Regions from separate parts of the Haliea sp. genome, predicted to be linked through region 3. Evidence: predicted binding sites of a transcription regulator. Region 3 holds the regulator's gene; each other region holds the start of a gene.
What was found. The regulator sigma-54, encoded in region 3, starts transcription at its own class of promoters, with help from an activator protein. The targets are predictions, from matches to a motif close to TGGCACANNNNTTGCNNT.
Positions count from the first base shown of each region.

Region 1: a site for sigma-54 is predicted at 3,322-3,339, ahead of R3E49_RS11840 (PEP-CTERM sorting domain-containing protein). Genes of this name have one in related genera too.
Region 2: a site for sigma-54 is predicted at 3,425-3,442, ahead of R3E49_RS00800 (putative urea ABC transporter substrate-binding protein). Genes of this name have one in related genera too.

Region 1 covers NZ_JAWKZJ010000006.1:4,591-15,144, forward strand. The annotation lists gene istA (IS21 family transposase) at 1-239, shown strand, start outside; gene istB (IS21-like element helper ATPase IstB) at 229-1,008, shown strand; gene R3E49_RS11830 (hypothetical protein) at 1,073-1,591, shown strand; gene R3E49_RS11835 (HD-GYP domain-containing protein) at 2,085-2,651, opposite strand; gene R3E49_RS11840 (PEP-CTERM sorting domain-containing protein) at 3,477-4,079, shown strand; gene R3E49_RS11845 (hypothetical protein) at 4,421-4,750, shown strand; gene secF (protein translocase subunit SecF) at 4,848-5,762, shown strand; gene R3E49_RS11855 (malonyl-CoA decarboxylase) at 5,765-7,069, opposite strand; gene R3E49_RS11860 (pectin acetylesterase-family hydrolase) at 7,153-8,217, opposite strand; gene R3E49_RS11865 (RidA family protein) at 8,214-8,681, opposite strand; gene R3E49_RS11870 (TonB-dependent receptor domain-containing protein) at 8,777-10,554, opposite strand, start outside.
Region 2 covers NZ_JAWKZJ010000001.1:165,271-175,824, reverse strand. The annotation lists gene R3E49_RS00820 (ABC transporter substrate-binding protein) at 1-365, opposite strand, end outside; gene R3E49_RS00815 (ABC transporter permease) at 394-1,197, opposite strand; gene R3E49_RS00810 (fatty acid desaturase) at 1,204-2,217, opposite strand; gene R3E49_RS00805 (sugar phosphate isomerase/epimerase family protein) at 2,210-3,082, opposite strand; guanidine-I (ykkC/yxkD leader) riboswitch at 3,484-3,587, shown strand; gene R3E49_RS00800 (putative urea ABC transporter substrate-binding protein) at 3,651-4,691, shown strand; gene R3E49_RS00795 (ABC transporter permease) at 4,751-5,569, shown strand; gene R3E49_RS00790 (ABC transporter ATP-binding protein) at 5,569-6,345, shown strand; gene R3E49_RS00785 (urea amidolyase associated protein UAAP1) at 6,350-7,066, shown strand; gene R3E49_RS00780 (urea amidolyase associated protein UAAP2) at 7,077-7,718, shown strand; gene uca (urea carboxylase) at 7,791-10,554, shown strand, end outside.
Region 3 covers NZ_JAWKZJ010000005.1:102,630-113,183, reverse strand. The annotation lists gene rapZ (RNase adapter RapZ) at 1-25, opposite strand, end outside; gene ptsN (PTS IIA-like nitrogen regulatory protein PtsN) at 34-492, opposite strand; gene hpf (ribosome hibernation-promoting factor, HPF/YfiA family) at 501-788, opposite strand; gene R3E49_RS10790 (RNA polymerase factor sigma-54) at 896-2,383, opposite strand; gene lptB (LPS export ABC transporter ATP-binding protein) at 2,525-3,250, opposite strand; gene lptA (lipopolysaccharide transport periplasmic protein LptA) at 3,228-3,806, opposite strand; gene lptC (LPS export ABC transporter periplasmic protein LptC) at 3,787-4,347, opposite strand; gene R3E49_RS10770 (KdsC family phosphatase) at 4,347-4,868, opposite strand; gene R3E49_RS10765 (KpsF/GutQ family sugar-phosphate isomerase) at 4,870-5,847, opposite strand; gene R3E49_RS10760 (calcium/sodium antiporter) at 5,862-6,839, opposite strand; gene R3E49_RS10755 (phospholipid-binding protein MlaC) at 6,996-7,658, shown strand; gene R3E49_RS10750 (BolA family protein) at 7,756-7,998, shown strand; gene murA (UDP-N-acetylglucosamine 1-carboxyvinyltransferase) at 8,021-9,283, shown strand; gene hisG (ATP phosphoribosyltransferase) at 9,292-9,927, shown strand; gene hisD (histidinol dehydrogenase) at 9,929-10,554, shown strand, end outside.

The DNA.
Region 1 (10,554 bases), on a different contig from region 3:
TGGTTGAAGTTCTGGCGCTGGTGTTGCTACACGACGAGCAGCGGGTGGTGCAGGCGGTGGCACTGGCGCTGGAATCCGGCGAGCCCTCCAAGCAACACATCCTCAACTGCCTGAGCCGGCTGGAGGAACCAGAGCGACCCCAGCGCCTGCAACCGCCACCGGCGCTGAAACTGGTCTGCGAACCTGTGGCCGATACGGCACGTTACGACAGCCTGCGGAGGGCGCGCCATGAAACCTGATGCCATGATCACCACGCTGAAAACCCTGAAGCTGCACGGCATGGCCGATGCCATCGGCGAACTCGCCGAGCAGGCGTCCCCGGCCTACCAGCAGGCCATCCCGGTGCTGGAGATGCTGCTCAAGGCGGAAGCCTCTGAGCGGGACGTGCGTTCGATTAACTACCAGATGACCGTGGCGAAGTTCCCGGCCTACCGAGACATCACCGGCTTCGACTTCAGCCAGAGTCCGGTGGACGAGGCGCTCGTGAAGTCACTGCACCGCTGCCAGTTCCTGGAGGACGCGCAGAACATTGTCCTGGTTGGCGGCCCCGGCACGGGCAAAACGCATCTGGCCACTGCCATTGGCGTCCAGGCAATCCAGCACCACCGACAGCGGGTGAGGTTCCTGTCCACCATCGAGCTGGTTAACGCCCTGGAGCAGGAGAAGCAGGCCGGGCAACAGGGGCGAATGGCGAATCGCCTGATCCACACCGATCTGGTGATACTGGACGAGTTGGGCTACCTGCCCATCAGTCAGGCTGGCGGAGCCTTGCTGTTCCATCTGATCAGCAAGCTGTACGAGCGCACGAGCATCATCATCACGACCAACCTCGGCTTCGCTGAATGGTCGTCGGTGTTTGTAGACGAAAAGATGACGACGGCGCTACTGGATCGGCTGACCCATCACTGCCATATCCTGGAGACCGGCAACGACAGCTACCGGTTGAAAAACTCGACAGTGAATCAGGATGCAGGAAGACGAGGCAGGAAACTGAAATCTACGCCATAATCTGGCGTTCAGGGTGGGTCAATATTAGATGCAAATCCCGGGTCAGTTTTAAGTGCAAAGCAACATGGCCGGTGGTCTGGGCTCAAAAAAAGTTGATATTACATGGTCCACTGAAGAATCAGGTCTTTTAATGGCAATTTCGGTCAAGACTATAAACTTCAAGGATGGAAAAACTAGGAATTATCAGAAAAATTTAACCAATCGTCGCGGTGACTTGCTTATGGAGGCGGTCACATTGCATAGAAGGTTTCCATATTCAGTTCTTGCCGCTTTTTTCTTCCTGGATGCCGGGGCCGAAAATGACGGAACTCCAAAGCGACGCTCCACATTCCTGAATGCACATGCCCGATTGAAGCTTTTTACTGATAGGTCAGATCCTGCTGGGCGAGAGGAGCAATTCGAGCGTTTCTACTTAATTCTTCTGGAGGCTTCACCAAATAGTGTTTCTGTTCGTCCATTCAAGGTTGGAGACCCAGATAATGAGGTTTCACTCTCTCAGATGCTAGATGAGATTCTGGAACTGGTGGCTGAGCGAAATCCAGATTTCTACGAATTTGATGATGGTAGGCTGATAAAGCTATAGCAGTAATCCTCAGTGATAACATCCGCGACGGCTAGACCGGGTGATGAAGGCCTCAAGCTGGCCGTTATCGACGGGGGCGGCGTGATCCTGCTGGGTATCCAATGCTGTGCTTCCTGTGCCTGCTACCTGGGGCCATCATGGCAACGGGAGAGGTTACCGGCGAATATCCCTGGCGACAAACAGATGATGTTGCCGAAGCTGGTTTAAGTGTGGTGGGTGCTGTCACTGCCCGTTCTTGATCTGGCGTAGTACGGTTCCGCAGTCCTTGATCTTGAAGTATCCGTTCCTCAGGCCCTTTACGACCTGACCCTCCGCGGTTCTGTAAGGCCAGACTTCAATTTTTCTGGTTTCTCCCGCGAGGTCGAAGTAGGGGAGGTGGGCGCGGAAGGCTTGGATGATGTACTTCTTGCCTGCTTTGCAGACGGCTTCGAATTCGTGGGTTGGACCAAGTATTATTCTTGTGTGGCCATTTCTATGTGGTGCAATCGGCTGGCTACGTTCTTTCCAGCGTCCGTAGGTTTCGCATCATGTTTGTGAATTCGTCCAGAAGCTCCGGGTCATAGAACCTTCGGTCGCGCTCCATAATGTTGAGGGCCTGATCCCAGGGGACACCTCTGTGGTAGGGGCGGTCTTCGGTAATGGCATCGAAGGTGTCGCAAATCCGGAGCATCCTGGCAAAGCATGGGATCTCGGTGCCACCTATTCCCTTGGGATACCCGCTACCATCGAAGTTCTCATGGTGAAGCAGTACGACATCCTGTACTTCCTGCTCTAAGCCTAGAGGGAAGATGATTTCATGCCCAATTTCTGCGTGCTGCTTCACGAGCGCCATCTCTGCGGGAGTGAGGCGTGATGCCTTGTTCAGGATGACTTCGGGTATCGCCATTTTGCCGATATCGTGGATCTCTGCTGCCCGCTTGAAGTTCAGGGCCTCGTCACTGGAACAACCGAGGTGCATGGCGAAGTTGTAGGCATCGCCACCGGACCGGAAATGGTGGCCAGCGAGATCAGGGTCCCGAAACGAGACAATTCCTTCCACGAATTTGAAGATTCTATCCATTCTTTGCCGGAGCACTCCTTCGCCAGCAGCACTGTTCTTTTGCACACAGCAATAGTGCGCCAACTACTTTGTATAGCTTTTGTCTAGGCTGTGTCAATCGAGTTTGACAGATTTGTAAAGTTGGCTCAAAGACTGCTGGCGCCGTATTGGATCCAGCTATCTCGGGCGATGATGAAGATTGAGCAGACTGCCTGTGTGGGCGCCCTGCTGGCAGGCCAATCCGGTCTATCCGTTACCACGATCGTTACCAATGCCCGGGTTTGACGTGGGGTAGAACGGGGTAAAAGTGCTGTAAGTTATTGATTCTTGGCCCCGGTGGCACCCTGTTTGCCTCCACGGACGGGTTCAAATCCTGCCGTCCCGACCAATTACCACTGTAAAATCAGCATCTTGCAGACGACCCTCTTGGGTCGTTTTTTGCGTTCGGGGGAAATTCGGGGGCTCTACCCAGTTAACGGGGGATGCGCCGATATTCACTAAACCCTGTTGATAATACCATCCGGCTCGCGACCCAATTTTGGGGTCGCGAGCCCCAGACACGAGTCAAACTACTAGGGCTAGATGGAAAGCCTTTATAGGCCTGCAAATGTCAATATATTTTACACTGCAGTTTCCAGCTCTTCTAAAAAAAATTCTGTAACCATATATTTTTATGACATAAAAATTTCAATGGCTTGGTTATTGCTTCCAGAGAGCTCGCGGTGAAAGGTTGGCGCGATTTCGCTGTGCTAAGTGCATGCTGCGGGGGCTAACTTTAACCAAAACAACAGTTTCTAGCTGTCCGGCGAGACGGCATAAACGCCGCTAATCAAGGGGTAAGGAATTATGAAAACAAATATCATCTGGAAGTGGTTGCCCATTGCGGGTTTTCTTACTGTTTTTTCCAATAGTGGTCTGGCAACTCCCATGACCAGTCTTGTCGGAGATAAAGACTGCTTTGGTACCGGGGGTGCCTGTATTGAAGATGGATCAACCTGGCTTCCAGGTGGATGGGGATCTGTGACTGCTACTGCAGCCGATCCCGCTTTTACCGATGTACAGGTAAACGGAGGCGCCCCTTTTTGGACGCATTTGTTCGCTTCTGGCTCATATTCAAGTGCTCTGCTCAACATCAGGACGGCGGGAATTGCCGATATAGGCGGTCCATATTCTGTGCTGGTGGATGGCACTGAAGTCGGTTCCATGCCAAATGATGGTTTCGGTCATATATTAGTTGAAACTTTCAGTTTCGCTTTTAATCCTTCATTACTGGCAGATGGCACAGCTATTGTGAGTATTGCTGGAATCCGTTCGGGTGATGCCTGGGCCGTTGATTATTCAGAAATTGTTTTCGAGGGTGCAGCTGAGCCGGTTCCTGCTCCCGCAACGCTGGCTCTGTTTGGCTTGGGCCTCGTGGGCCTCGGCTGGTCAAGGCGCAAGAAAGCATGAAGATAGAGCTCCTATCCGTTAGCACGCTTGGTCTGGGTTTTATAGACCAACCGTGCTAATGGGGAGACCATCGGGTTGGGCTGGTGCCAAGGTGGTTGTTGTTGACCAGCAGAACGCCAGGTGTTTTTTTCTCTCCGTTGCGTGTAAAGCCCTGTGTTGGGGGCTTTACGCCTACGGGATCGCAGGCACCCCCGGACGGTAATCCTCCAAGTTCAAGTTCCGCCCCGGATGAGACAGCCTGGAGACAGTGAAGCGGAGTGATCGGTAAAATTCCCGCTATCAGTCCAGTCCGGAGCCGTGTATAACGTGCGCTATTCGCGCATTGAGTGCACTTTTGCCCCGTGTCTAACCCGCTTTGGATTGCCAGCATCGCCCGCTGCGGAGCGTATCTGCTTCTGTCCGGGGTCATTCTCTCCTGCCTGCTTGTCTGGCAATCTCCCGGCGCCAGTGAGGGCAAGCTGGAGCCACTGTGGAGCTTTGGGTCGGCGCTGCTTGGCGAGCGCTCCGTGGGCGACACCACTGACGACGTCATGCCCGACGCGGCGCCGGTTGCCCACGATTTTTCCATCTCTCATCACGTCCTGCACACGGTGCCGCTGGCTGAGGCCGCGGTACGCCTTCATGTTACCCGCTATCCACTGATTCCCCAGGGTCCCCCCGGGCTCGTCTGATCCACTGCCCAATGCGGCGCTGCAAGCGTGTGATGCCGGAATCTCCGGTATCGGCTGGTGCCGCGATCCATGGTGTGTTTATGACGGGTAACTTTCGATGCAAGTAATTGATTTTATGGGCTGGCGCAAACTGGCGCTGGCTGTTTCCGCGGTGTTGCTGCTGGTATCAGTGGCGTCTTTTTTTGGTCGGCAGCTCGCCTGGGGCCTGGACTTTACCGGTGGTACGCTGGTCGAGGTGCACTTTGCCGAAAGCGCCAACCTCGCGGCGGTGCGTGGCACGTTGGAGCAGGGCGGGTTTCCGGGCGCCATTGTTGTCGCCTTCGGTACCGACCGGGATGTTCTGATCAGGCTGCCCCAGGGGCATTCGCAGATGGCAGGTGAGACCGTGTTGAGCGTTTTACGCGATGCGGCCGATGGCGGTGTGGAACTTCGTCGCACGGAGTTTGTCGGCCCGCAGGTGGGTGACGAACTGCGTGAGCAGGGAGGCCTGGCGATGCTGCTGGCACTGGGGCTGATTACCCTGTACATCGCGTTCCGCTTTCAGTTGAAGTTTGCAGTCAGTGCCGTGATTGCACTGGTACACGACATTGTCATTACCATCGGGTTCTTTTCATTGACCGGCCTTGAGTTTGACCTCACGGTGCTGGCGGCGGTACTGGCGGTTATCGGCTACTCGCTCAATGACACCATCGTGGTCTACGACCGTATCCGCGAGAACTTTCGCAAGCTGCGCGGCCTGACACCCGCAGAGGTCATCAACCGCTCGATCACGGAGACACTGGGGCGTACCCTGGTGACATCACTGACCACGGTGCTGGTGTTGATCTCCCTCGCGATCTTCGGTGGCGACATGATTTTCGGCTTCGCGGTGGCGCTGCTGGTCGGCATTACGGTAGGCACTTACTCGTCGATCTACATGGCGTCGAACATTCTGCTGATGCTGGGCGTGACCAAGGAGGATCTGATGCTGCCGGTGCGCGAGGGCGCGGATCAGGACGGGCTTGCCCCCTGAATTCAGCTGGCGAGCAGTTTTTTCACCGCCGGGGCGCAGGCGATTTCGCCCCGGTTGAGGAACGCTTCGTGATGCTCTTCAACCTCCTCCAGGTCGTAGGCGTAGTTCACGAGAAGCCCGGCCGATTGGCGCAATCCTTTTGCCGACGTGTCCCCCAGCCAGTTGAGCCGCGCCACGCTGGCGCCGTTGCCCAGGTGGAAGCGCGCAACCGGGTCCAGTGGCGAACTGCCGCGTTTTTCCTGCACCAGGTAGCGGGCACAGAGCCTCATCAGCAGCGGCTTGAGGCGTGCCTGCAGGGCGCTGTCTTCAAGCCAGCGTGGCGTATCCAGTGCGGTGAGCAATGATGCGTCCTCGGCTGAGAGCAGCGGCTGCTGCTCGTTGGCCAGGACCGAAGTCAGCCACTTGCGGAAGCCGGGAATCGGCGAGAGTGTCGCGAACTCGTTGAGTTGTGGCATTTCGTCCTTCAGTCGCATTACCACCTGCTTGATCAGGAAGTTGCCGAAGCTGATGCCGCGCAGGCCGGGTTGGCAGTTGCTGATGGAGTAGAAGATGGCTGTGTTGATGCGCTGCTGTGGCACCACGCCCTCATGGGGCGCGAGGATGGTCTGCACTGAACTGGAGATGGCCGTGACCAGCGCCACTTCCACGAAAATGAGCGGCTCGTCGGGCAGCGCGGGGTGAAAAAACCCGAAGCAGCGGCGGTCCTTGGCGTCCAGGCGCCGGCGCAGATCGTCCCAGCCCTGCATTTCATGCACGGCTTCATACTCAATGAGCTTTTCCAGCACCACTGCCGGGGTCTGCCAGTCCATGGTACGCAACTGCAGGAAGCCGGGATTGAACCAGGAGCTGAGCAGGTGCTGAAGGTCATCATCCACCATGCGCAGTTCCGGATGTGCAGGCAGGCGCTCGAGCAGGTCTTCCCGCATGTTAACCACGGTGCGAGTGCCTGTTGGTGCCATGTTGATGCGTCTGAACAGGGTTTGCCGCGGTGATTCAACAGCGCGCGCCAGGGCACGGTAGGCCTCGGGTGTGAGCGCCGCTCGGTAGGCCTCGGCGCAGCGATTTATCAGCTCCGGGTCGGGGCTGTAGTCGCGCAACAGCACATCGAAGAACGCCGCTTTCTCGTCGCCGGTAAGACCGTTATACGCCTCGACTACTTCGTCTGCGAGAGCAATGCCAAGCGCTTCACCCTTGTTTGAGTAGAGTTCACTGCACAGTGATGCAATGGAGGGACGCTCGCGTGTCGAGCGGCGCAGGAGGTGCTTGCCCGCGGAGGCGACTGAGTTCAGCCAGCGGTTGATAACCATGGGGTGTTCCTGTCGGCATGTGAGCCGCGGATGCTACCGCCTTACGGTTGCTGTTGCCAACAGACACGTCGCCGGCCGGACGGCTAGCGGCAGCCCTCCGGCCCGGCGCAGTGTATATCCTCTACGGCGCCGCCATTGATCAGTGACCTCACCCAGTCAACGGCGCGCACGCCGCCGGCTTCCCGGGTGTAGAGTTCGCGGTAGCGCAGCAGGGTGTGGAACTCTCCCGGGCTGACGTAGCTGCGCAGCGCAGGGAGATCGGCCTTCAGTTCAGCCAGGTTGGCGTCCAGCCCGGGTAGCAACTCAGCAGGGTGGCCCAGCATGCGCAGGAAGTCTTCCTGTACCGCGTCGTAGGCGTGGTCGAAAAGGTGGAAGCGCACAGTGGGCGCGGCAGCGGCGGCCAGCCGGTAGAGATCCGGCATGGTCAGGGTTTCCGGCGTTTCTTCCGGTGCGTTGTACCAGTCGGGAAACGCCTCGAAAACACCCCACTGGCGCCAGAGAGCGGCTGGTGGTGGCAGGCGATAGCCGCCCGCACCGCCGGCGAAGTGGATCACGCGGGCCTGTGTGTAGTGTCGTGCGATGATAGCGGCGAAGAGCGGTGATGACAGGGCGCCTGCGCTGCCCCCTGACACCACGACCTGCCCAGGTTCCGGAAACCTCTTGAACAGGTACTCCAGAGCCGCATTACTGTTGGCCCAGCCCTGGTGGGCAACGGTGAAGCGACTGCCGTCCACTCGTGTGTACTCCCGGTCCTGCGTGCCGAGATGCACGTCGCCCGTACAGTAGGAGACAAAAATCTGCGACCATTCCAGGAACGGGTTTTCCGCGTTATCCAGCGCAAAAGCGCCGTCAAAGTTGCGGGGGTCGTTCCCCGCCTCGGCAGTGGCAAAGGGGCGATAGGTGGGGCGTGCAGTGACATCGCAGCTGCCTGCATCCCAGCAGGCCCCGCCGCCGTTGAAGAAGATCATGACCCTCTTCGGGTCAGCCTCGCGCACATGAAAGTTAAAGGGTGTGCCGGTCGCACAGCGCGTGGCACCGCCCGGGTGGATGGTTTCCCAGGAGGTGCTGTCCTCGGCGATGGCCGCCAATGGCACGAGGGTAAACACGCCACCCAGCAAGGTGCGGGTTATGCGGCAGAGAAGGCTCACGGGGCAGCTGCGCCGGAATCAGCCGCAATGCACTCGACCTCTGCACGGGCACCGAGGCCCAGTCCGTTGGCGCCAAAGGCACTGCGGGCCGGGTAGGGCGGGGTGAAGAAGCTGCGGTATATCGCGTTGAAGGTGCCCCACTCAGACATGTCGGCCAGCATCACCGTGCATTTCACCACGTCGTTCATGGAGAGGCCGTTGGCCTTCAACACCGTAGCGATATTCTCCATGGTCTGCCGGGCTTCCGCCTCTATGCCGCCCTCGACCAGAGCCATCGTGCCGGGCTTGATACCCAGTTGGCCCGACAAAAAATACAGGTTGCCGACTCTCACCGCCTCAGAGAAGGGCAGGTTCGGAGGCAGAGCCCCGCTGCCATTCAGATGTTCGACATCAGCAGCGAGTGCGGTGGGCAGGGTGGCCACCAGCAGCAGGCTGGCGGCAAGGTAACGAAGGTTGGCAGGCATCGCGGGTGTCCTTGGGCTGGAATCGGGCTATCTGTTCCGATGACAGTATCCCGATTGTGCCGAGCAGTAAACAGCCGCCACTCAAAGCCCCGGGTTCAGAAGGTATAGCGCAGTTTCACCCAGCCCTGGCGCCCGGGCTCATTGACACGCACCGCTTCGGGGTTGAACGGGTCCAGGTTGCCAGCGTTGACGTGGTAAGCGTAGGCGTGATCAAACAGGTTTTCGATACCGGCCTCCAGCAAGAGCTGGCCTGTCAGGTTCCAGTGGCCGTAGGCGTGCAGCACACCGAAGCCCGCGGTGGGTGAATCGACATCAACCGCGGGGTCGAAGTTATTCTGCCGGGACGCGGCAACCCACTCCAGGCCCAGAGCCCAGCCGCGTTGCTGGTAGTCCAGATTCAGTCGTGTCTCCAGTGGCGCGATCTGGGCGAGATCGCCGTTATCGCCATAGCCGCGTGTGTAGGCGATGCCCACACGCGCGCGCCAGCGCTCGTTGATCTGCAGGGCAGCATCCAGTTCGGAGCCGAACAGTGTGGCGTCGATGTTGCGATACAGGTCTGCGCTGCCCGCGGCGAAGCGTTCGATATAGTCGTCGACTTCGTTCACAAACAGGCTCAGGTTCCAGTTCAGGCGCCCGCTGTCGTGCATGAGCCTGACGTCCATCTGTTGATGCACCTCGGCGTCCAGAGTTGGATTGCCCACCCAGAAATCGCCGTTTGCGCTGCGCGCGATCCACTGCTCCGAGCTGTCCGGCGTGCGCACGGAGCGGCTAAGGTTCACGCTCATCAGGTGCGCATCGTCCAGGCGGCGATCCCACCCCAGCACTGCGCTCACGCCGTGATCGTCGTTGCGGGTCTGGGTCGTCGCATAAAACTGCTCATACAGGCGAACCGGGGTTGCACTGCCCATCATGCCGGCGCTCAGTTCAGCCTCGCCCACCTCGGAGTCGAAGCGATCCACTCGCAGACCCAGCCGCCATGTATCTACGGCGCTGCTGCGGTAGTCGGCTTCTGCGAACAGGCCAGTCTGGCGCTGCTGCGCATCCGGCCACATGCGCGCCACCAGCATGTCATAGCTGCCGTCCTTGCCCATGTCCATATACAGCTCGGCGCGGCGATCGTTGGCGCGATAGTCAACCCCGGTGCGCAGCTCCGCATCCGCCGACGACAGGGTAGCGAGCAATCGACCTCCCCAGGTGGTGGAGCTTGACGGCGCCGCGGCACCGTTGGGCATCATCGACCGGTTGCGCACGGTGTAGTTGTCCATCAGGTGGTCGACGTCGCTGAAGTAGGCAGTGAATTCCAGCGTATCGATAATACCCACGGACCGCTGTACCCACTTGGCACTGGTGCTGGCGGAATCGGCAAATACCGCATCCATGCCGTTGCCCGCATACCAGACGTCGTCTTCACTGGCCTGCTCGTGGCTGATCTCGAGGTAGGTCTCGGGGGAGAGGTCGATACCCGCCACCAGCCCAGCGCTGGTTGACTCGAAGGCGGAGGCCACGCGGTCTCCGTTGCCGTCCTCGTAATTCCCGGATTCGCGGATTGCGCCGAATGCGCGTACGTAGCCCCTGTCATTGCCAACGGCGAAATCACCGCTCAGGCTGCCCAGGTCGGAGTTGCCTGTGTAGCCGGTAGTCACTGAACCGGTCATGCCATTGTTGCCCAGCTCAGGGCGCAGGTGTTCGAAGATCAGGGTGCCGCCGCTGCCGCCCGCGCCGTAGATGACCGAGCGGTGTCCCTTGATCACCGATACGGAGTCGAAGCTGTCGACCCCCACATAGGTGCTGGGCGGGTCCATACGGCCCGGACAGGCGCCATAGCTGTAGGCGCCATTGGCGATGACATTGAGGTTGCTCTGACTCTGGCCGC
Region 2 (10,554 bases), on a different contig from region 3:
TGGCCTTTGAGCTGCTCCGCGCTGGTGATGCCGGGTGCGAGGATGATTTTATCCGTGCCGTAGGACGGATTGGTGTAGGTCACCAGCTTGATGCCAACGTCCTTGTCGGCCGCAATGGGACCATACTCCGCGGTGCTTGAGGTGGCGTGGAGTTCCCCCGCCGTCATCAGGGCGAAGCTCTGGTAGGGATCCTCGATGATGCTGATGTCGAGCTCCAACCCCTCGGTCAGGCCCTTCTCCTTGGCGATAAACCAGAACCCGTAGCCGGGCCAGGAAAAGAGTGAGAGTTTCACGGGGTCAGCGGCCTGGGTGGCCGACCCCAGGGCCAGGGCCAGGATGGCAATACCGGATCGAATATAGCGCATAGTGGTGCTCCTTTGCGGTTGAGTGCTGCTAGTGGGACTCGAGGTAACGAAACGCAGTGCGATGCAGCAGTTTGAACAGTGCGTCAAAAAGCAGGCCGAGCAGGCCGATGACCAGAATGCCGGCCATGATGTCGTCAATATGCACAAAGCGCTTGGCGCGCATCATCATGGCGCCAATGCCATCGGTGGCGGCGACGATTTCGGCGATTACCAGATATGTCCAGCTCACCGCCAGCATCTGTCGCAGCACATCCAGATAGCCTGGCAGGCTGGCCCTGAACGTGACCGAAAGCAGAATCTGGGGCGCGCGCAGGCCGAGGGTGCGGGCGGTTTCGATGTATACCCTGGGCACCTGGCGGGTAACGTCGGCGAGCATGATGATGAGGAAAAACAGCACGCCGATCACCAACAGGGCGATTTTCTGCTCGTCCCCGGTGCCCAGCCACATCAGTAACAGTGGGATGAACGCCGGTGCCGGCAGGTAGCGGAAGGCGCTGGCTACCGGGCCCAGTACGCGATCGATGGGACGGTAGGCGCCCATCAGCAGACCCAGCGGCAGGGCAATCGCCACGGCGATGCCGAAACTGAGCAGAATGCGCTTCACGCTCGCCCAGATATCGCTGGCAAAATCCTTCTCCACCAGTAATTCATACAAACTGGTAAACACTTTTTCCGGCCCGGGAAACAGGCGCGGTGGCGCGATCTCGGCATGCGCGGCAAGCCACCAGCCGCCGATGAACAGCGCCCAGCCCAGAATGCCCAGCACAGTTCGGGAGCCGGCGACGGCAGCGACTCTGCGGGCGGAACTGAATAGCGGGTTGGCCTGATGCATCGCGATCTAGAACGCCGTCAGGAAGCTGAGCGCGTCGACACCGACCGCGCGCCCCTCGTTGAGTGAGGTCTTTACCTCATCGGCGCCGTATTCTTCAGCGTAAATGCGTGCCACCCGGTGTTTGTGAAAGGCACGCGCCTGCGGCACAAAACCCAGTGTCTGTGCCTCGACGTCGGGCTGCATGCTGCGATGCAGCTCTGGCAGGCGGTACCAGCCCAGCGTGGGCTTCTCGTGGTGTGCATTGTGATAGCAGAAATTGAGCACCAGCAGGTTGATGGCGGGAAAGCGGTGTGACAGGAGGTTGCTGTAGGTGTTGCGCTGTTCGTACTCGGCATCACCCTTGTGGGGAAACACTGTATCCGGGTCGTCGAGATTAAAAATCACCTCGTAGTTGTGCTGGTAGCAATCCATGAAGCGCAGGGCAGTGAGCAGCAACAGCTGCGCCAGCGCATACAGCAGGAAGGCAACGGGGCTGATGAACAGTACCAGCCCGAGCAGTGCACCACGAACCAGCAATACGCGCAGCACACGACCGCGTTGAGCGCGTTTGGACTCGATCACCCAGGGTGCGAGGATCAGCATGGTGTGCATCATGATTTCAACGGCGGGTATGTAGGCCCATTCCGCGGCATGCACCAGCCTCGCGAGGCCGGGGTGGCGTTTCAGGAAGCTGCGGTAGTCCCACACCACGGGGTCGTAGTTGTCGACATGGTGGCGCATGTGCTTGTAGCGGATATCCTCAAAGCGCCCGTAGCAGCTGCCGGTTATCCAGTTGAGCACCTTGCCCAGTGCCGCGTTGGTCTTCGCCGACATGAATACCGCGTTGTGTCCGCAATCGTGCAGCAGGTAGGCGGCGATCAGCATGCTGTGTGCCAGCACGACAACGCCCAGCGCGTTGACCGCTGCACTGGGTTGGAACAGCGCCGCCCAGCCGCCTGTATAGGTCAGTGCAATATAGGCGAGCACCAGCAGCGTGTAGTGCGCGCCCGCGGGGTCGCGCAGTTTGAGAGCGTCACGCATGACGGGCCTCCTTGGTGGCGTTGGCATGCGACCAGCGCGCGAAGTGCCTTTGCTCCTCGGCGCCAATCCAGCGGTTGAGTTCCCAGAGGTCTGCGATGGGGGCGTTGGTAAACGGCAGGTGGTGCAGATAGCCATCGGGCCCGAATTCCGGCGTCAGTGTTGTTTCGCTGTAGCCCCGCGCTTGCTGCGCCTGCCAGACGGCCTCCCAGCAGCGCTGGTGACTGGCCAGTGCCTCGGCATACTCGGGTGCACCTGGGTGGGGCACCTGGGGGCCTTGGTCATAACCGACACGCCCGTGGATGTGGTGGGCGTGTTGTGCGGCCAGCGTGACGGCGTCCCACTCACTGTCCATCAGGCGTTCGCTGACGACTACCCAGTGGCTGAAGTCGCAGGTGATCTTCAGTGCCGGCAGCTCCTGCAGTATAGCCACAGTGTTCCAGGGACAATAAAAGCTCCTTCCACGGTGCGTCTCAAAGGAGCAGAGCACACCGTGCCGGTCGGCGATGTCCATGGCCGCCCTGAAGAAGTCCACGCTGTCCTGAACCGGCCAGGCATCGCAGCCGCCCATCACGTTGATAAAGCGTGGCGCGAGGGGCTTGCCCAGCACAATCTGTGCCTCAAGGTCCTCGAGGTGTTCGCTGATGCTGGCGTGTCGCCGGGGTACGTAGGAGCCTGCGGTGCAGATTTCCTGGATCCACTCCAGCTCGTGTGTCTGCAGCGCGCTGGCGAGCTGTTCAAGGTGCCCCGGCGCGCTGTGCGTTGCCGGTGCTTCCAACCCGGCGCAACCTGCGGCGCGGGCGAGCAGGGCACCCTGGTCGATGCTGCCAGTGTGGCCCCAGAGGGTTTTAAAGGTGCGTAATTGCATGATCGGGTCCTGGATAGCGTGCCCTGTACCGGGGAGCAACTTCCATGCCAAGATGTATGTATAATTGCAACGTGTTGAAAAATATGAAAAAAATGGCTGGGCGGTGAAAAATGACTCGGATAAGTCAAGGGTTGATGCACCGCGAGCTGTGCATCCCGCGTCCTTTTTGGTGCAAGTCTCGGCAATGGTGGTGAGCAGGGTTCGGGTTGGCCCGGACCGCCAGCCCGGATGTCTTCACAGAATGCACCAGAATGGCGCGGCGCTTGCATTTGGTGCACTTTGCGGTGCAGCGTGTCCCGGTCAGGGTCGCCGTGTGGGTGTTGTCGGCGGGATTGACGGGTCTGGCACGGTTCCTGCTTTGCCTTACCCGTCCGTACTCCTGACATGACGTGACATGAAAACCAATAGAGCGCTAGGGTTCCGACCACACTATCGGTGGTGACTGGTCCGAGAGCACTCGACCTTTCGGTGAAGGGTTACACGGCGGGATAAAAGCCCGGGAGAACTGAAGGCGAAATGCCGGGGGTACTCTGTGATCAACCGACCCAACCCGACTGAGAGGTACACCATGAAGCGATTCACCTTATTCCTGCTCCTTGTGATGTTGTCGACAACGGCATCGGCCCGCGACAGCTTCAAGATCTGCTGGTCGATCTACGTCGGCTGGGTGCCCTGGGCCTACGGTGCCGAGCAGGGCATCGTGAAGAAATGGGCCGATAAATACGGCATCAACATCGAAGTGGTGCAGATCAACGACTACATCGAATCCATCAACCAGTACAGCATGGGCGAGTTCGATGCCTGCACCATGACCAACATGGATGCGCTGACCATTCCGGCTGCGGGCGGTGTGGACAGCACGGCGCTGATCGTCGGCGACTTTTCCAACGGCAATGACGGGATCGTGCTCAAAGGCAAAGACTCGATGGCGGACATCAAGGGGCAGACCGTGAATCTGGTCGAGCTGAGTGTGTCTCACTATCTTCTGGCCCGCGGCCTGGAAAGCGTGGGTCTTACCGAGCGCGATGTGCAGGTGGTGAATACCTCGGATGCCGATATGGTGGCGGTCTATGCGACACCCGGCGTGACAGCAGTCGCGACCTGGAATCCCCTGTTGAGCGAAGTGGCCGCCATGCCGGACAGCCACCTCGTATTTGACTCGTCCCAGATCCCCGGCGAGGTGATTGACCTGCTTATCATCAACACTGAGACGCTGGCGGCCTACCCGGCGCTGGGCAAGGCGCTGACCGGGGCGTGGTACGAAATCATGGCGCACATGAACGGTGGCGATGAGCGCGCGACCGCCGCCAAGACTTTCCTGGCGGAACTGTCCGGGACCGACCTTGCAGGTTTTGAGGCACAGCTGGCCAGCACGGAAATGTTCTACACCCCGGCGGAAGCACTGGCCCTGACCAACAGCGAACAGGTAAAGGCGACCATGCAGACCGTGGCGGAGTTCTCGCACAAACACGGCTTGCTGGGTGAGGGCGCGCCCGATGCCACGTTTATCGGCGTGGAGACACCGGCGGGTGTCTACGGCGATAGCAATAACATCAAGCTGCGTTTTGATCCGACCTATATGCAAATGGCCCTGGACGGCGAACTCTAGGCTCACGGAGGAGCACGGGAGCGTTGCGCTCCCGTGCTTCGCCCCAGCAAGGATGGATCATGAAACGCCTGATTAACCAGACACCTGCGCCGATGCTGCGCGTGCTGCTTGCCCTGTTGCCTTTTGTGGCTCTGGTGCTGCTGTACATGCTGGCCTCGGATGCCAGATTGGCGGAAAACCCCGCAGACAAACTGTTGCCCAGCTTCGCGCAGATCGGCGATGCCATACAGCGCATGGCTTTCGAGCCGAGCAAGCGCAGCGGCGACTACCTGCTCTGGGAGGACACGCTGAGCAGCCTTACCCGGCTTGGACTGGGGGTGATGATTGCGGCGGTGATCGGCCTTGCACTGGGATTGTTCACCGGCGCTCTGCCGCTGGTGGCGGCGACGGCGAGTCCCCTGCTGACCGTGGTGTCGCTGATTCCCCCGCTGGCGATTCTTCCCGTGCTGTTCATTGTGTTTGGTCTGGGCGAACTGTCGAAGGTGGCCTTGATCGCCATTGGCATCACTCCGTTCATTGCCCGTGACATACAGCGGCGCACGCAGGAAATACCTTCGGAGCAGCTGGTCAAGGCGCAAACGCTGGGAGCCAATACCAGCCAGATCATCTGCCGCGTGCTGTTGCCGCAGTTAATGCCGCGACTGGTCGACGCCGTGCGTCTTTCGTTGGGCGCCGGCTGGCTGTTTCTCATTGCGGCCGAAGCGATCGCCGCGACCGAGGGCCTTGGCTATCGCATCTTTCTGGTGCGCCGCTACATGGCGATGGACGTCATCCTGCCCTATGTGGCCTGGATTACCCTGCTGGCGTTTGTGATTGATGCGCTGCTGGCCGCGCTCAGCCGTCGCCTGTTTCCGTGGCACCACCAGGGGGGACACTGATGATTGAAGCGCGCAATCTGTGGAAGAAGTACGGTGACAATGTCGTGCTGGAACGCGTCAACCTGCGGGTAGAGGAAGGGGAGTTCATTACCCTCGTAGGCACCTCGGGATGCGGTAAAAGCACCTTCCTGAACATGCTGCTGGGCACCGAACCCGTCAGCAGCGGTGAGTTACTGCTGCACGGCAAGCCGGTGCCCGGTGAACCGGGCCCCGACCGGGGTATCGTGTTTCAGCAGTACTCCGTGTTCCCGCATATGACCGTTTTGCAGAACGTGATGGCTGCCCGCGGTTTCGCACGCCGCAATCTGACAGGAGCACTCTTTGGCAGCGCGCGGCGCGCGGCGCGGGAGGAGGCCCTGGCCCTGCTCGAGGAGGTGGGCCTGTCACATGCGCAGGGACTCTATCCCGCCGAGCTGTCCGGTGGCATGCGCCAGCGTCTCGCTATCGCGCAGGCGCTGCTTGGCCGTCCCGGCATTCTCCTTCTCGACGAGCCGTTCGGCGCCCTGGACCCGGGCATCCGGGCCGACATGCACGATCTGGTACTGCGCCTCTGGCGCCAGTACCGGCTCACGGTATTCATGGTCACGCACGATCTCAAAGAGGGGTTTTACCTGGGTACCAGGCTCTGGGTATTCGACAAGACACGCCACGATCCCCAGGCGCCCAACGCCTACGGCGCCACCATCACCTATGACCTGCCGGTGGGTAAGATTGACCGGGACACCTTGTCTGACATTGATCGCGACCTGGCGCGTACGGCAAACGAAACGGAATGACATCATGAACGCTTGCGAGTATGAAACCGAAATTGCTCCCGGTGGCCACTGGTCACTGCGCATGCGCAGGGGGACAGAAATGCGGCTTACCGACAGCCGTGGGAATGCCAATCTGGGGATGCTGTTCTACAACCCCGAAAACCTGCTGGAGCGCTATAACGCGCCCGATACGCTGAAATGCCAGCATACCTTCAAACTCACCCGGGGCCATTGCCTGTATTCGGACATGGGTCGTATTTTCGCTTCTATTGTGGATGACTCATTGGGGTGGCATGAGACGGTATGTGGTAATTCCCGTGCCGAACACGTTGCGCAACAGTGGGGTTGCCGCGATTACCAGGGAGACCGCAACGACTGGCACCAGAATGGCCACGATGCGTTTCTCGTCGAGCTCGCCAAGTATGGGCTCGGTGCGGCGGATATGGCTGCGAATATCAACTGGTTCAGTCGCGTTTCCACCGACGAGAGCGGGAACCTGCAGCGGGTGGAGGGGCATAGCGCTGCGGGCAGTTACGTCACCCTGCGCTTCGAGATGGACACGCTGGTACTGCTCCACGCCTGCCCGCATCCGCTGCACCGTGCGCCGTCCTATCCGCGCAATCCTGTACATATCGCTCTGGGCAAGGCTGCTCCGGTGGCCGAGGACGATGTCTGCCTGAATCATTGCGACGAGAACCGGCGCGGTTTCCACAACAACCTGTTGTATCACTTGGGAGGCTGAGGAGTTCACCATGTTGACTGAAAGTGTACGTCGCCCCGACGAAGCGCATTCCCGCACCACCGTGCCCGCCGGTGACTATTACCTCGGTCGGGTAAACGCGGGCCAGACACTGCGTATTCTGGATATCGAGGGCAATCAGGCGGCTGATACCCTGTTCTTTAGCGCAGACGACAGTGCCGAGCGCTACAGCGCGACGGATACCCTGCGTGAACAGGGCAATGTATACCTGAGTGCGGGGTCCATACTGCGTTCCAGCCGCAACCGCCCGATGCTGGAAATTGTGGCGGACACCTGTGGCCGTCACGACACGCTGGGCGGCGCCTGTGCCAGTGAGAGTAATACGGTGCGCTACGACCTCGAGAAGCGCTGTATGCATTCCTGCCGCGACAGCTGGATGCTGGCGATTGCCGAGCACCCCGAGTTCGGACTGCACAAACGCGATATCGGCCACAACATCAACTTTTTCATGAACGTGCCGGTGACCGCAGCGGGTGGCCTGACCTTCGAGGACGGTATTTCCGCACCGGGCAAATATGTCGAGCTGACCGCACTGATGGATGTGTTGGTGCTCATTTCCAATTGCCCTCAACTGAATAATCCCTGCAATGGTTTTAATCCAACACCGGTCGAGGTGTTGGTCTGGGATCACTGAATCAGATAACCCCGGCTGTGGACGACCACAACCGGCAACGATGAGACGGGACGACCCGCGCCAGGTTTGACGATGTTTGACACTGTACTTGTAGCCAACCGCGGGGCCATCGCCACCCGCATCCTGCGCACCCTGCGTCGACTGGATATCCGCTCTGTGGCGGTATATGCAGATTGCGATGCCGACAGCCTGCATGTGCGGCAGGCGGACCAGGCATTCTGCCTGGGTGAAGGTGGCGCTGCAGAGACCTACCTCAATATGGAGCGCATTCTCGAGGTGGCGCGCGCAAGCGGCGCGCAGGCCATTCATCCGGGCTACGGTTTTCTCAGCGAAAACGCTGAATTCGTCAGGCGCTGCGAAGCGGCGGGCATCGCTTTTATCGGCCCCACTCCCGAGCAGATGCAGGCCTTTGGGCTCAAGCACCGGGCAAGGGCCCTGGCGGAGGCGGCGGGTGTTCCGCTGTTGCCGGGTTCCGGGTTGCTCGACACCCTGGCGGCGGCGGAAGCAGAGGCACTGCGCATTGGCTACCCGGTGATGCTCAAGAGCACGGCTGGCGGTGGCGGCATAGGCATGCAGCTGTGCCACGATGCCGCAGAACTGGCCGGTGCGTTTGACTCTGTACGTCGGCTGGGCGCCAACAACTTCGCTGATGACAGCGTGTTTCTGGAGAAATTCATTGGCCGCGCCCGGCACATTGAAGTGCAGGTGGTCGGTGACGGCCAGGGCAGGGCGCTGGCGCTCGGGGAGCGTGACTGTTCAAGCCAGCGTCGCAACCAGAAAGTGGTTGAAGAATGCCCCGCCCCCAACCTGGAGGAGGCCACCCGTGCTGCCTTGCACAGTACGGCTGAACGACTGTTGTCGAGTATCGGCTACCGCAACGCCGGCACCGTGGAGTTCATCTACGATGCCGACACGGCGGCGTTTTATTTTCTCGAGGTCAACACGCGGCTGCAGGTTGAGCACGGTGTGACGGAAGAAGTGTATGGCATAGACCTGGTCGAGTGGATGCTGCGCATTGCCGCCGGCAGCGCTCCCGACCTGGATGCCGAGCGCGGCGCCCTGCGGCCACGGGGTCACGCCGTGCAGGTGCGTGTCTACGCCGAGGACCCGTGGCTGGACTTTCAGCCCTGCGCGGGCCTACTGAGTCATGTCAGTTTTCCCTCCGGTGACGGGGTGCGCATCGACCACTGGATTGAATCCGGTGTTGAGGTGCCTCCCTTCTTCGATCCGATGCTGGCCAAGGTGATTGTGCATGCCGGGGACCGCGGCGCGGCACTGCAGAAGCTGCAGCGCACCCTGGACGAGATCGAACTCTACGGCAGTGAGACCAATCTCGGTTACCTGCGGGCCCTGAGCCGCGATGCCACGCTGCTGCAGGGACAGGTGACCACCCGTTACCTGAACCGCTTCAGCCATCGCCCGGCGCGGGTTGATGTGCTGCAGGGTGGTACACAGACCACGCTGCAGGACTACCCTGGTCGGCAGGGGCACTGGGATGTTGGCGTGCCGCCGTCCGGTCCCTTCGACAGCTACTCTTTCCGCCTCGCGAACCGTCTGCTGAACAACGACGCTGATGCCAGCGCCCTGGAGATTACCCTGCAGGGCCCGCTGTTGCGCTTCGCTGTCGATACGCAAATGGTGATTGCCGGCGCGGCAATCGAGGCCACCCTCGATGAGCAACCTGTCTTTCCGTGGCAGGTGGTTGCCGTGCGCGCGGGCCAGACACTGCAACTGGGGCGCGTGCGTGAAGCCGGGGCGCGTGCGTACCTCGCGGTGCGCGGCGGCTTTCAGTGTCCGGCGTATCTTGGTTCGCGCTCCACCTTCACCCTCGGCCAGTTTGGCGGCCACAACGGCCGCGCGTTGAGGGCCGGTGACGTGCTGCACCTGCGTGAGGAGCCTGTGCTCCCCGCGCCACCGCAACAGCTTCCCGCTGCACTGCAGCCAGATATCCACCGGCAGTGGGAGCTCAGGGTAATTTACGGCCCCCACGGTGCCCCTGATTTCTTCACGGATGACGACATCGCCACATTCTTTGCCACCGACTGGGAGGTTCACTACAACTCCAGCCGCACGGGTGTGCGCCTGATTGGCCCGAAACCGCAGTGGGCGCGTGCCGACGGTGGTGAGGCAGGCCTGCACCCCTCCAACATTCACGACAATGGCTACGCCTTCGGCACGGTGGATTTCACCGGTGATATGCCCGTTATTCTGGGCCCGGATGGTCCCTCACTGGGTGGGTTCGTGTGCCCGGCGACAGTGATTACCGCGGATCTGTGGAAGCTCGGGCAGCTGCGGGCGGGCGACAGGCTGCGTTTTATGCCCGTTTCGCTGCCGCAGGCGGTGGCGCTCGAGGCGGCCCAGAGCGAGGCTATCGCCGCGCTTGCACCGGTCGCCTGTGAGTGGCAGCCGGCGGCACCGCTGTCGCCGGTGCTGGCGCGCTTCCCCGCCGAGACCTTTGGTGACGAAATCGTCTGCCGCAGCGCGGGAGACCACTTTCTGCTGGTCGAATATGGCGAGCAGGAACTCGATATTCGGCTGCGCTTCCGGGCACATGCACTCATGCAGTGGTTGCAGCAATACTCGCTGCCGGGGCTGCGCGAGTTGATCCCGGGGATCCGCTCACTGCAGATTCACTACGACAGCCAGGTGCTGGGCCACGATGCCCTGCTTGCGCACCTCGAGCGCGGCGAGCGCGAGCTGGCCACGCAGCTGGCGCAACTCAGCGTGCCCTCACGCATCGTGCACCTGCCGTTGTCCTGGGATGATGAGGCCTGCCGGCTCGCCATCGAAAAATATACGCAGTCCGTGCGAAAAAATGCGCCCTGGTGCCCGAGTA
Region 3 (10,554 bases):
GGCCTGAGATGATTACCAGGTGCATGGCGCGGGTCAGGCCTGCCACTCGGTCGCGCGCTGGAACAGCGTGGCACTGTCGGGGGCATCACGCAGTGCGTCGCAGAAGCTGGACTGACTGAACAGGCGGGCGATGCGTGCCAGGATGTCCAGGTGGGCCTGGTGGGCCTCTTCGGGCACCAGCAGCACAAACAGGATATCCACCGGCAAATCGTCCGGTGCGTCAAAGTCAATGGGCTCCTCCAGCGTGACCAGGCAACCGATGGGCTGGCTGCAATTGGCGATACGGCAATGCGGAATGGCAATGCCGGCGCCAAGACCGGTACTGCCCAGGCGTTCGCGCGCGATGAGCTGGGCGAAGATATCCGCCTCCGCGAGCTCCGGGCTGTTCTCGCTGACGACGCTGGCCAGCGTTTCAAAGAGCCTTTTTTTACTGCTGCCGGGGGCACGGCAGACCGTGCGCCCCGGCGTCAGCAGTTCAGAAAGAACGTGCATGAAAGTTCCTAACGGGCTCGCGCCTTTTCTTTGTGTTTGATGAGCTGGCGGTCGAGCTTGTCCGCCAGTGCGTCAATCGCTGCATACATGTCCTCTGACTCCGCTGCGGCAAAGATATCCGCGCCTGAAATGTGCACGTTGGCCTCGGCCTTCTGCACCATTTTTTCCACAATCAGGGTGACTTCGGTATTGGTTATCTGGTCAAAATGTCGCTGCAGGCGCTCGAACTTACTCTCCACATATTCACGCAGCGCATGAGTAACCTCTACGTGGTGTCCGCTGACGTTCAATTGCATACCTGACTCCTTCTTCTCATGAAAGCCGGGCTGGTCGCCCGGAACCGGTGTGCCGCTTTCTGCCAGCGGCAACCTGACAAAGTACTGCCGGGCAGTACACTGATAGTCTAGACCAATCTCTTGCGCTCATTGGAGGGCGGGATCATCAGCATCTCGCGATATTTGGCCACGGTACGGCGGGCCACCTGCAAACCCTGCTCCTCCAATACGGCCGCAATCTTGCTGTCGCTGAGCGGTTTGCGCGGGTTTTCCGCTGCCACCAGCTTGCGAATCAGCGCCTTGATGGCGGTGGAAGAGGCCTCGCCACCCTCAGTCGTGCCCACATGGCTGGAAAAGAAATATTTCAGTTCGAAGATACCCCTCGGCGTGTGCATGTACTTGCGTGTCGTGGCGCGGGATATGGTCGATTCGTGCATCTCGATGGCTTCCGCAATGTCATGCAGCACCAACGGCTTCATGGCTTCTTCGCCATACTCAAGGAAATTGCGCTGGTGTTCCACGATCTTGCTCGCCACTTTCATCAGCGTTTCGTTGCGGCTGTGCAGGCTCTTCAGGAACCAGCGCGCTTCCTGGAGGTTGTCCTTCAGGAAGGTGTTGTCGGCGCTGCTGTCGGCGCGACGTATCAGGCTGGCGTAGCTGTCATTGATGCGCAGCTTGGGGGCGATGTCAGGGTTGAGCTCGACCACCCAGCGGCCGTTGCGCTTGCTCACGAAGACATCGGGAACCACGTACTCCGTGGTGTCTTCGCCGACGCTTTGCCCCGGGTTTGGGTCGAGGGTGCGGATCAGGTCTAGCACTTCTTTCAGCTGTGCTTCGCTGAGGCGCATACGGCGCATGATCTGCTTGTAGTCTCCGCTGCCCAGTTGTGCCATGTGCCGGCTGATCATCAGCCGCGCCTGTTCCACGCAGGGTGTCCCCGGGGGAAGCTGTTGCAGTTGCACAAGCAGGCATTCCTGCAGGTCGCGTGTACAGACCCCGGCCGGTTCAAACTGCTGCAGGCAGTGCAGCACTGCCACGACCTCGTCGAGGTCGATGTCCAGATCCGGCGTCAGGGACTCGTGGATATCCTCGACGCTGCTCTGCAGGCGACCGTTGGCGTCGGTCGCATCGATAATGGCCATGGCGATGATGCGATCGGTGTCTGACAGGCGAGTCAGGTTCAGTTGCCAGAGCAGCTGGTCCTGCAGACTGTCGCGGGCATTGTTGCGCGCGTCAAAATCGCCGTCAAACGCGTCCTCCCCCTGACTCGCGGGAGCCGACGAGGAGGGCAGCAGGTCATCCCACTGGGTGTCGACAGGGAGTTCATCGGGGAGGGTGTCGGTTTGCCATTCGTCAGCGCTAGCGGCGACGTCGCGCTCGGCCTGTTCCGGAGTGGCTTCTCCGGTGGACTGGCTGTTCTCGGTCGCCAGCGCGCGGGCTTCAGCCTCGGCGTCGTAGTCGTCCTCGGCAAGTTCCAGCAGTGGGTTACTGTCCAGCGCCTGCTGGATCTCCTGCTGCAAATCCAGGGTGCTCAGCTGCAGCAGCTTGATGGCCTGTTGCAGCTGCGGCGTCATTGTCAGCTGTTGGCCAAGCTTGAGTTGAAGCGACTGTTTCATCAACGTACTGGATTCATCCCGGGTACCGCCGCGGGTTGGCTGTGATGCCAGTGTAGCGCTGGCGCAGGTAGCCGCGCAACAGAATGGCGCGAAATTTGCTTGCGGGATTGTGGAGGCCCGGGGCAGGGGTGAGGCCCTGCGTCAAAGCCTGAAGTGCTCGCCCAGATAGACCTTGCGCACGCGGGGGTTTTCCAGCACTTCCTGGGCATTTCCCTCGGCGATGATATGCCCCTCGCCGACGATGTAGGCACGCTCGCAGATGTCGAGGGTTTCGCGGACGTTGTGGTCTGTGATCAACACGCCTATGCCGCGCTTGCGCAGATGAATGATGATGTCCTTGATATCGGAAACCGAGATCGGGTCCACGCCGGCGAAGGGTTCGTCAAGCAGGATGAAGTCGGGCTCGGTCGCCAGTGCGCGGGCGATTTCCACGCGGCGCCGCTCGCCTCCGGACAGTGCCTGGCCGAGGCTGGTGCGCAGGTGAGTCAGGTGGAACTCCTCCAGCAGCCGGTCGCAGTGTGCCAGTCGCTCGGCCTTGCCCAGGTCGGGCCGCGTTTCGAGAATCGCGAGCAGGTTGTCCTGCACGCTCAGCTTGCGGAAAATGGAGGCCTCCTGGGGCAGGTAGCCAAGCCCGCGGCGCGCCCGGTCGTGCATCGCCAGTGACGTGATATCTTCGCCATTCAGTTCGATGCGCCCGGCGTCTGCCGTGATAATGCCAACCACCATGTAGAAGCAGGTGGTTTTACCTGCCCCGTTGGGGCCCAGCAGACCGACCACCTGCCCACTGGAAATCTCCAGCGAGACGTCGATGACCACCTTGCGACCCCGGTAGGCCTTGGCCAGGTTACTCGCCCTGAGTTGCGCCACGCTGCGCCTCTTGTTCGTCGCCTTCCAGCACCTCGGCGGGGATGACGACCTCGACCCGGCCGCCGTCCTCGCGCCGACCGGCGTCGGCCCTGACCCGCTGCTCCGCCATGAAATAATCGATGGTATTGCCGGTAACAATCGAGCCGTCCTGCTCAATCCGCGCTTCGCGGCTGAGTTTCACCCGCTCCTGGGATTTGAAATACTCGATGCTGAGCGCTGCCGCGTGAATAACCGCCTTGTCGGCCGCCGGCTGCTGCTGCATACGCGCCGGGCTGCCTTCCGCCACGATGCGGTCAGCGGCCTCCCGGCCATGGAAGATGGTGAGCTTGTTGGCCTGGATCTGCAGGCTGCCCTGTTGCAGACGCACGTTTCCCGTGTATTCGGTAAAGCCCTCGCGCTCATCGCGCAGGGCCTGATCAGCACTGATTCGAATTGGCTGCTCGCGGTCGCTGGGCAGCGCCTGTGTGGCGCTGGCCAGCAGCAGGCTGATCACCGCAAGCCCGATGCTGAGTGCACGTGGGCCAATGCGACTCCCCTCAGGAGCCTTCCGGAACATAGATCCCCTCCACGCCGGGCATCAGGCGTATGGTTTGGCGCTTCAGGTCTGCGAACATCCCGTCGGCGGTAAGTACATTGTTGCCCTGGGTCACCCTGACCGGGACCTTGGACCTTGCGGTGCGCTGTTTCAGGTTGAGGGTCATGGCGCTGGTTTCCAGAACACCCCCGGCCTTGTCATCAGTCAGCACCACGTCTTTGCGCAATATCAGTATGCCAGTCCGGTGCTTGAGCCGGCCGCGCGTGGCACTGGCCGACCAGGTCTGGTTGTTGCCGTCATGCGAGTAGAACCTTGGCTGCTCCAGATCTGAGACCTCATCGTCACCCCGATGTTCCACACGCACGGCCTCCATGACATGGGCGAGGTTACCGTCTTCCGCATAGGTCAGGCTGCGCGAGTCTAGCAGATAGGTCTGTACAATATCTGCCTGTTGCGCCACGGGTCTGCGCTCCAGCGGACCACCGCCCGTGATGCCCAGGTACCACGCCGCCACGCCGACCAGCACCGCCGCGAGAAGCCATGGACGCCTGCGTCGCTCCATCAGCGGAACTCTGTGAGCAGGTCGTCCCACTGCCCGCGCGCCTGCAACAGCCACTCGGCGGCCTCCCGCACGGCCCCCGCACCGCCCGGGGCGCGGCTGCACCAGTCTGCGGCGGCGCGCACCTCAGGCACCGCATCGGACACGGTCATCCCGATACCTGCCGCGCAAATTGCACCGAGATCGGGAAGGTCGTCGCCCATGTAGGCACATTCGGTGAGAGCCAGGCCCAGGTGTTTCCCGAGTTCCTGCAGTGCACTGAGCTTGTCTTCCCGGCCCTCGAACAGGTCGACGATGCCCAGCTCTGTGGCCCGTCTGGCGACCATATCCGAACGGCGGCCGGTAATGATCGCCACCCGTATGCCGCAACGCTGCAGCAGTTTGATACCCAGTCCATCCTTGATATTGAAGGACTTCAACTCGCTGCCATCGCTGGCGTAGGTCACCCGGCCGTCACTCAGGACGCCGTCGACATCAAGCGCCAGCAGCCGGATAGCCCGTGCGGGGTGGGGCTCGGTGGCCATATCAGGCGATACCCGCATGCAGAAGGTTCATCAAGTGAATCACACCCACCATACGCCCTCCGCGTTGCACAACGAGGGAGGTGATTTTGTTTTCTTCCATGATGCGCAGCGCCTCGGCTGCCAGCATGTTGGGCCCGATTGTCTTCGCACCGCGGGTCATCAGGTCGCTGATCGGGGTGTTGCGCACATCCACGTCCTCGTCCAGCGCGCGCCTCAGGTCGCCGTCGGTGAATATTCCCACCAGTGTGTCCTCCGGCCCGGTGACGGTGGTCATTCCCAGCCCCTTGCGACTGATTTCCAGCAGCGCCTCGGACAGTGGCGTAGCGGGTGTTACCCGCGGGATCGCCGCCCCGGTATGCATGATGTCCTCAACCTTGAGGAGCAGCTTTTTACCCAGCGTGCCGCCCGGGTGTGAAAAGGCGAAATCCTCTGCTGTGAAACCGCGTGCTTCCAGTAGCGCGATGGCCAGCGCGTCACCCATGACCAACGCAGTGGTCGTGCTGGAGGTGGGTGCAAGGTTCAGCGGGCAGGCTTCCGTGTGTACGCCCGTATCCAGGTGGGCATCGGAGGCTTCGGCGAGGGGGGAATCGGGATTGCCGGTCATGCTGATCAGCGGTATGCCGAGCCGTTTGAGTAGCGGCAGCAGTGTGACAACCTCGGGCGAGCGGCCGCTGTTGGAAAGGGCAATCACCGCATCGTCCGCAGTGATCATGCCGATGTCGCCGTGGCTCGCCTCCGCTGGATGCACATAAAAGGCGGGTGTGCCCGTGCTTGCCAGGGTGGCGGCAATCTTGCTGGCAATATGCCCGGACTTTCCCATGCCCGTTACGATCACGCGCCCCTTCACGGCGAGCAGTAGCTCGCAGGCGCCAGCGAAGCCGGCACCGATACGTGCTTCGAGTTCGGCGATGGCATCGCGCTCCATGCGGATCGTGCGTTGCGCGGAAGCGATGTGGGCAGCAGGGTCATGTGCGTGCATGGCGGGCGGCAGGCTCAGCGGGTCCGGTACAGCCAGTAATAGTACAGCCCGTACACCGCCAGTAACAGTAGGCCGAGGCTGCGGCCGATATAGGCATAGCCCTCCGTACCCGATTTGTGCCGGCCGCGGCTCAGGTAGACCGCTGCCGCCAGTAGCAGCGTCATACCGGCCATGGTGAGGTAGTCCCGGTACAGCACCAGGGCGTCGAGGGCCTGGGTTTCGATCAGGCCCGGAATGGCCATCACCGCGAGCAGGTTGAACAGGTTGGAGCCGATAACGTTGCCCACAGCAATGTCCGCATGGCCGCGCAGGGCACTGGCCACCGTCGCCGCAAGTTCCGGCAGACTGGTGCCGATGGCCACGATGGTCAGGCCGATGACCAGCTCTGATACCCCCAGTTGTTCAGCAATGCCGGTGGCGCCCCACACAAGCAGTCGCGAGCTGGCAACCAGCAGCAGCAATCCGCCACCAAACTTGAGCCAGGCGGTTGCCAGGGGGGTGGGCTCGCGGGTCAGTTCGGAGGCCTCCTGCAGCAGCTCGGGGTCGGTAGCTTCGCCGCGCAGCATTGCGGTCATGATGATCGCCAGCGTTGCCAGCATGACCATGCCGTCCAGCGGGGACAGCTCGCCGTCGATGAGCAAAAGCGCTGCCGCCAGGGTGACCAGCAGCAACGTGGGCAGCTCGCGCCGCATGCAGCCGGGGTGTACCTTCAGTGGCGCAATCAGCAGCGTCACGCCGAGCACAAGGCCGATATTGGCGATGTTGGAGCCCAGCGCGTTGCCAATGGCAAGTGCTCCGGCACCGGTGACCGCTGCGGTCAGCGAAACGAGGATCTCCGGTGCAGAGGTGCCTATCGATACAATGGTCAAGCCGATGACAATCGGCGACATGCCGAGGTTTGCCGCCAGCGATGCCGCCCCCGCGATGAATACATCGGCGCTCCAGATCAGAATCAGGAAGCCGATGACAATGGCAGCTGTTGCTAACAGCATAAAAGCGCATTTCCTGTTAAAGTAGACGGCCCCCACAGCGATGGAACTGTTGCCGGCGCGGCGGTGTCGAACGCCGTGGCAGCTCTCGGCACAGGGGTTGTGGGAGCGCAGTATACAGAGCGCCGACCGGCATGTAATGACATTCAAGGATAAGGTATGACCCAATTGCTGCAATGGGCTGCAACCCTGCTTATGGTTGTGGCCCTAAATGTACAGGCCACTGAGCCGGTTGCGCCACTCGGTGCCCACGAGGTGGTCAGGCAGGCGACCGACCAGGTGATGTCTGCGGTCAGCGAGGCCGAGGGCTACATGGACACGGAGCCCGAGCGGTTCTACAACACCTTGCAGGCCATACTGGACGATGTGGTGGATTTCCGCGGCTTCGCCCGTGGCGTGATGGGCCCCTATGCCAGTGTAGAGCGTTATCGCTCCCTGGACGGCGCCGGTCGCGACCAGCTGCGCGACCAGCTGGAGCGCTTCACGGAGGTCATGCGCGAGGGTCTGGTGCGTACCTACGGCAAGGGTCTGCTGGCCTTTGGTGGCTCCAGAATCGAAGTCCCTGACCTCAGCGCAGAAGAGTCGGCGGGCCCGCGTGCCGCCGTCCGGCAGCTGATCTACAACAGCGGTGCCGAACCCTACGTGTTGGTGTATCACATGGGGCGCGATCGCGATGGCCAGTGGAAACTGCGCAACCTGGTTATCGAGAATGTCAACCTCGGCGAGATTTACCGCAGCCAGTTCGAGGCTTCCGCACGCAAGCACGGTGGCGATCTGGACACCGTGATTGCACAGTGGTCAGCGGTGGATATCCAGAGCTGACGTGGCCGGGAGCACCTGTCGCGGCACTCGCCACTGAGCGTCGATTCGCCTAGAATGCGGCGCCTTGCGCCAATGCGGCTTGTTTTGGGGAAAGAACATGATGGATGCGGCAACCGTAACAGCCCTGCTTGAGGCTCATTTACAGGACTGCGATGTCCGGGTTGAGGGTGAAGGCAACCGTTACGACATCACGGCCATCGGCGAGGTCTTTGAGGGCAAGCGCCCTGTGCAGCGGCAGCAGCTGGTGTATGCCGCGCTTGCCGAGCAGATTGCCAATGGCAGTATTCACGCGGTGAACATACGCACGTTTACCCCTGAGCAATGGGGCGCGGGCGGCTGAGCCCGTTCGTCAGGAGTATCTAGTGGATAAATTGGCTATTCGCGGCGGGCATCGCCTGCACGGTGAGCTGCGCATTTCCGGTGCCAAGAACGCGGCGCTGCCCATTCTGGCAGCGACCTTGCTGACCGACGAGCGCGTGATTATCAGCAACTTGCCGCACCTGCACGACATCACCACGATGATCGAACTGCTGGGCTGCATGGGCGTGAAACTGACCCTGGACGAAAAGCTGGGTATTGAGGTGGACGCCAGCGATGTCACCGAGTTCTCTGCGCCCTACGAACTGGTCAAGACGATGCGTGCCTCGATTCTCGTGCTGGGCCCTATGGTCGCCCGCTTCGGGCGTGCCCACGTGTCCTTCCCTGGAGGCTGTGCCATTGGCAGCCGCCCGGTCGATCTGCACCTGAAAGGCCTGGAGGCAATGGGGGCACAGATCACCGTTGACGGTGGCTACATCAACGCGGAAGTCAGCGGTCGTTTGCGCGGTGCCCGTATTGTGATGGAGACGGTGACCGTCGGCGGTACCGAGAACATCATGATGGCGGCTACCCTCGCGGATGGGCGCACGGTGATTGAGAACGCGGCCCGCGAGCCAGAAGTGGTGGATCTGGCGGAATGCCTGATTGCCATGGGTGCGCACATCAGCGGCCACGGATCAGACACGATAACGATTGACGGGGTGGAACGGCTGCACGGTTGCGAGTATCGGGTGATGCCCGACCGCATCGAAACCGGTACCTACCTCGTGGCAGCCGCTGCGACCGGCGGCAGCATTATGCTGCGTCAGACCTGTCCGCATGCCCTTGAAGTGGTGCTGGCCAAACTGGCAGCGGCCGGCGCGAAGGTGGAGCAGGGTGAGGACTGGATTGCGCTGGATATGGAAGGTCGGCGGCCGCGCGCCGTGAGCGTGAAGACGGCACCCTATCCTGGTTTTCCCACGGATATGCAGGCCCAGTTTACCGCCATGAACGCCATTGCCGAGGGCACGGCCACGGTCACCGAGACCGTGTTTGAAAACCGGCTCATCCAGACCCATGAAATGAATCGCATGGGTGCGCACATTGTGATTGAAGGCAATACCGCCATCATCACCGGGCAGCCCGGTCTGCAGGGTGCACCGGTGATGGCCAGCGACCTGCGCGCGTCGGCAAGCCTGGTCATCGCGGCGCTGGTTGCCGAGGGAGAGACCATTATCGATCGCATCTACCACATCGACCGCGGCTACGAGTGTATCGAAGAGAAACTGCAGGCACTGGGGGCGGATATCCGTCGCCTGTCCAGCTGAGGTCCGCTATGGCACAACCTTTGACCATGGCCTTGACGAAAGGCCGCATACTGCAGGAAACCCTGCCTTTGCTGGCCAGAGCCGGTATCGAGCCGCTGGAGGATATTCACAGCAGCCGGAAGCTGATCTTCGCCACGACGCGGGCCGACATTCAGCTGGTCGTGATTCGCGGTACCGATGTCCCCACCTATGTGCGCCATGGTGCTGCCGACCTTGGTGTGGTGGGTAAGGACATTCTGCTGGAACACGGTGCTGAGGGTCTCTACGAACCGCTGGACCTCGGGATTGCCCGCTGCCGGCTGATGACTGCGGGCCCCGTCGGCTGGTCGGCGTCCGGTGCTCGTGTTCGCGTGGCCACCAAGTTCGTCAATATCGCCCGGCGACACTTCGCCGCGCAGGGCGTCCACGCCGATGTCATCAAACTGTACGGGGCCATGGAGTTGGCGCCGATGATGGATCTGGCAGATTTGATTGTCGACATCGTCGACACCGGTAACACGCTGCGGGCCAATGGCATGGAGCCGCTGGACGAAATCGCCCGAATCAGCTCCCGCCTCATCGTCAACAAGGCCGCCATGCGGGCCCGGTATGGTGTGGTCCATGAGCTTGTCGAGCGCCTCGCGGCGGCGGCGGAGGTCGACTGAAATGCGGCGTCTTGACACCCGCAGTGCAGACTTCGACCAGAGCCTGGATGCCCTGACAGCCTGGGAAGAGGGGCTGGACACCGCGGTAGAAGCGGCCGTTGCGGAGATTATCGCGGCGGTGCGCCAGCGCGGTGACGACGCGCTGCTGGAGTACACCGCGCGCTTTGATCGGCGGTCTGTTGCTGCCGCGGCCCAGCTGGAGGTCCCACCGGAGCGCCTGCAGCAGGCGCTGAACACGATTCCCCAGCCTCAGCGGCTGGCTCTGGAGCAGGCTGCGGCACGGATTCGCAGCTACCACGAGCACCAGCGGCAGGCCAGTTGGCAGTATCGGGACGAAGAGGGCAACCTGCTCGGCCAGCAGATTACGGCGCTGGAGCGGGTTGGTATCTACGTGCCGGGCGGTAAGGCGAGCTATCCCTCGTCAGTGCTGATGAACGCCCTGCCCGCACGGGTGGCGGGGGTGGACGAGATCGTGATGGTCGTTCCCGCGCCGGAGGGTGAGTTGAACGATCTGGTGCTGGCCGCTGCCGCCATCGCCGGTGTGGATCGCGTCTTCACCCTGGGTGGCGCCCAGGCGGTTGCCGCGCTGGCCTACGGTACGGCCACGGTGCCGGCGGTGGACAAGAT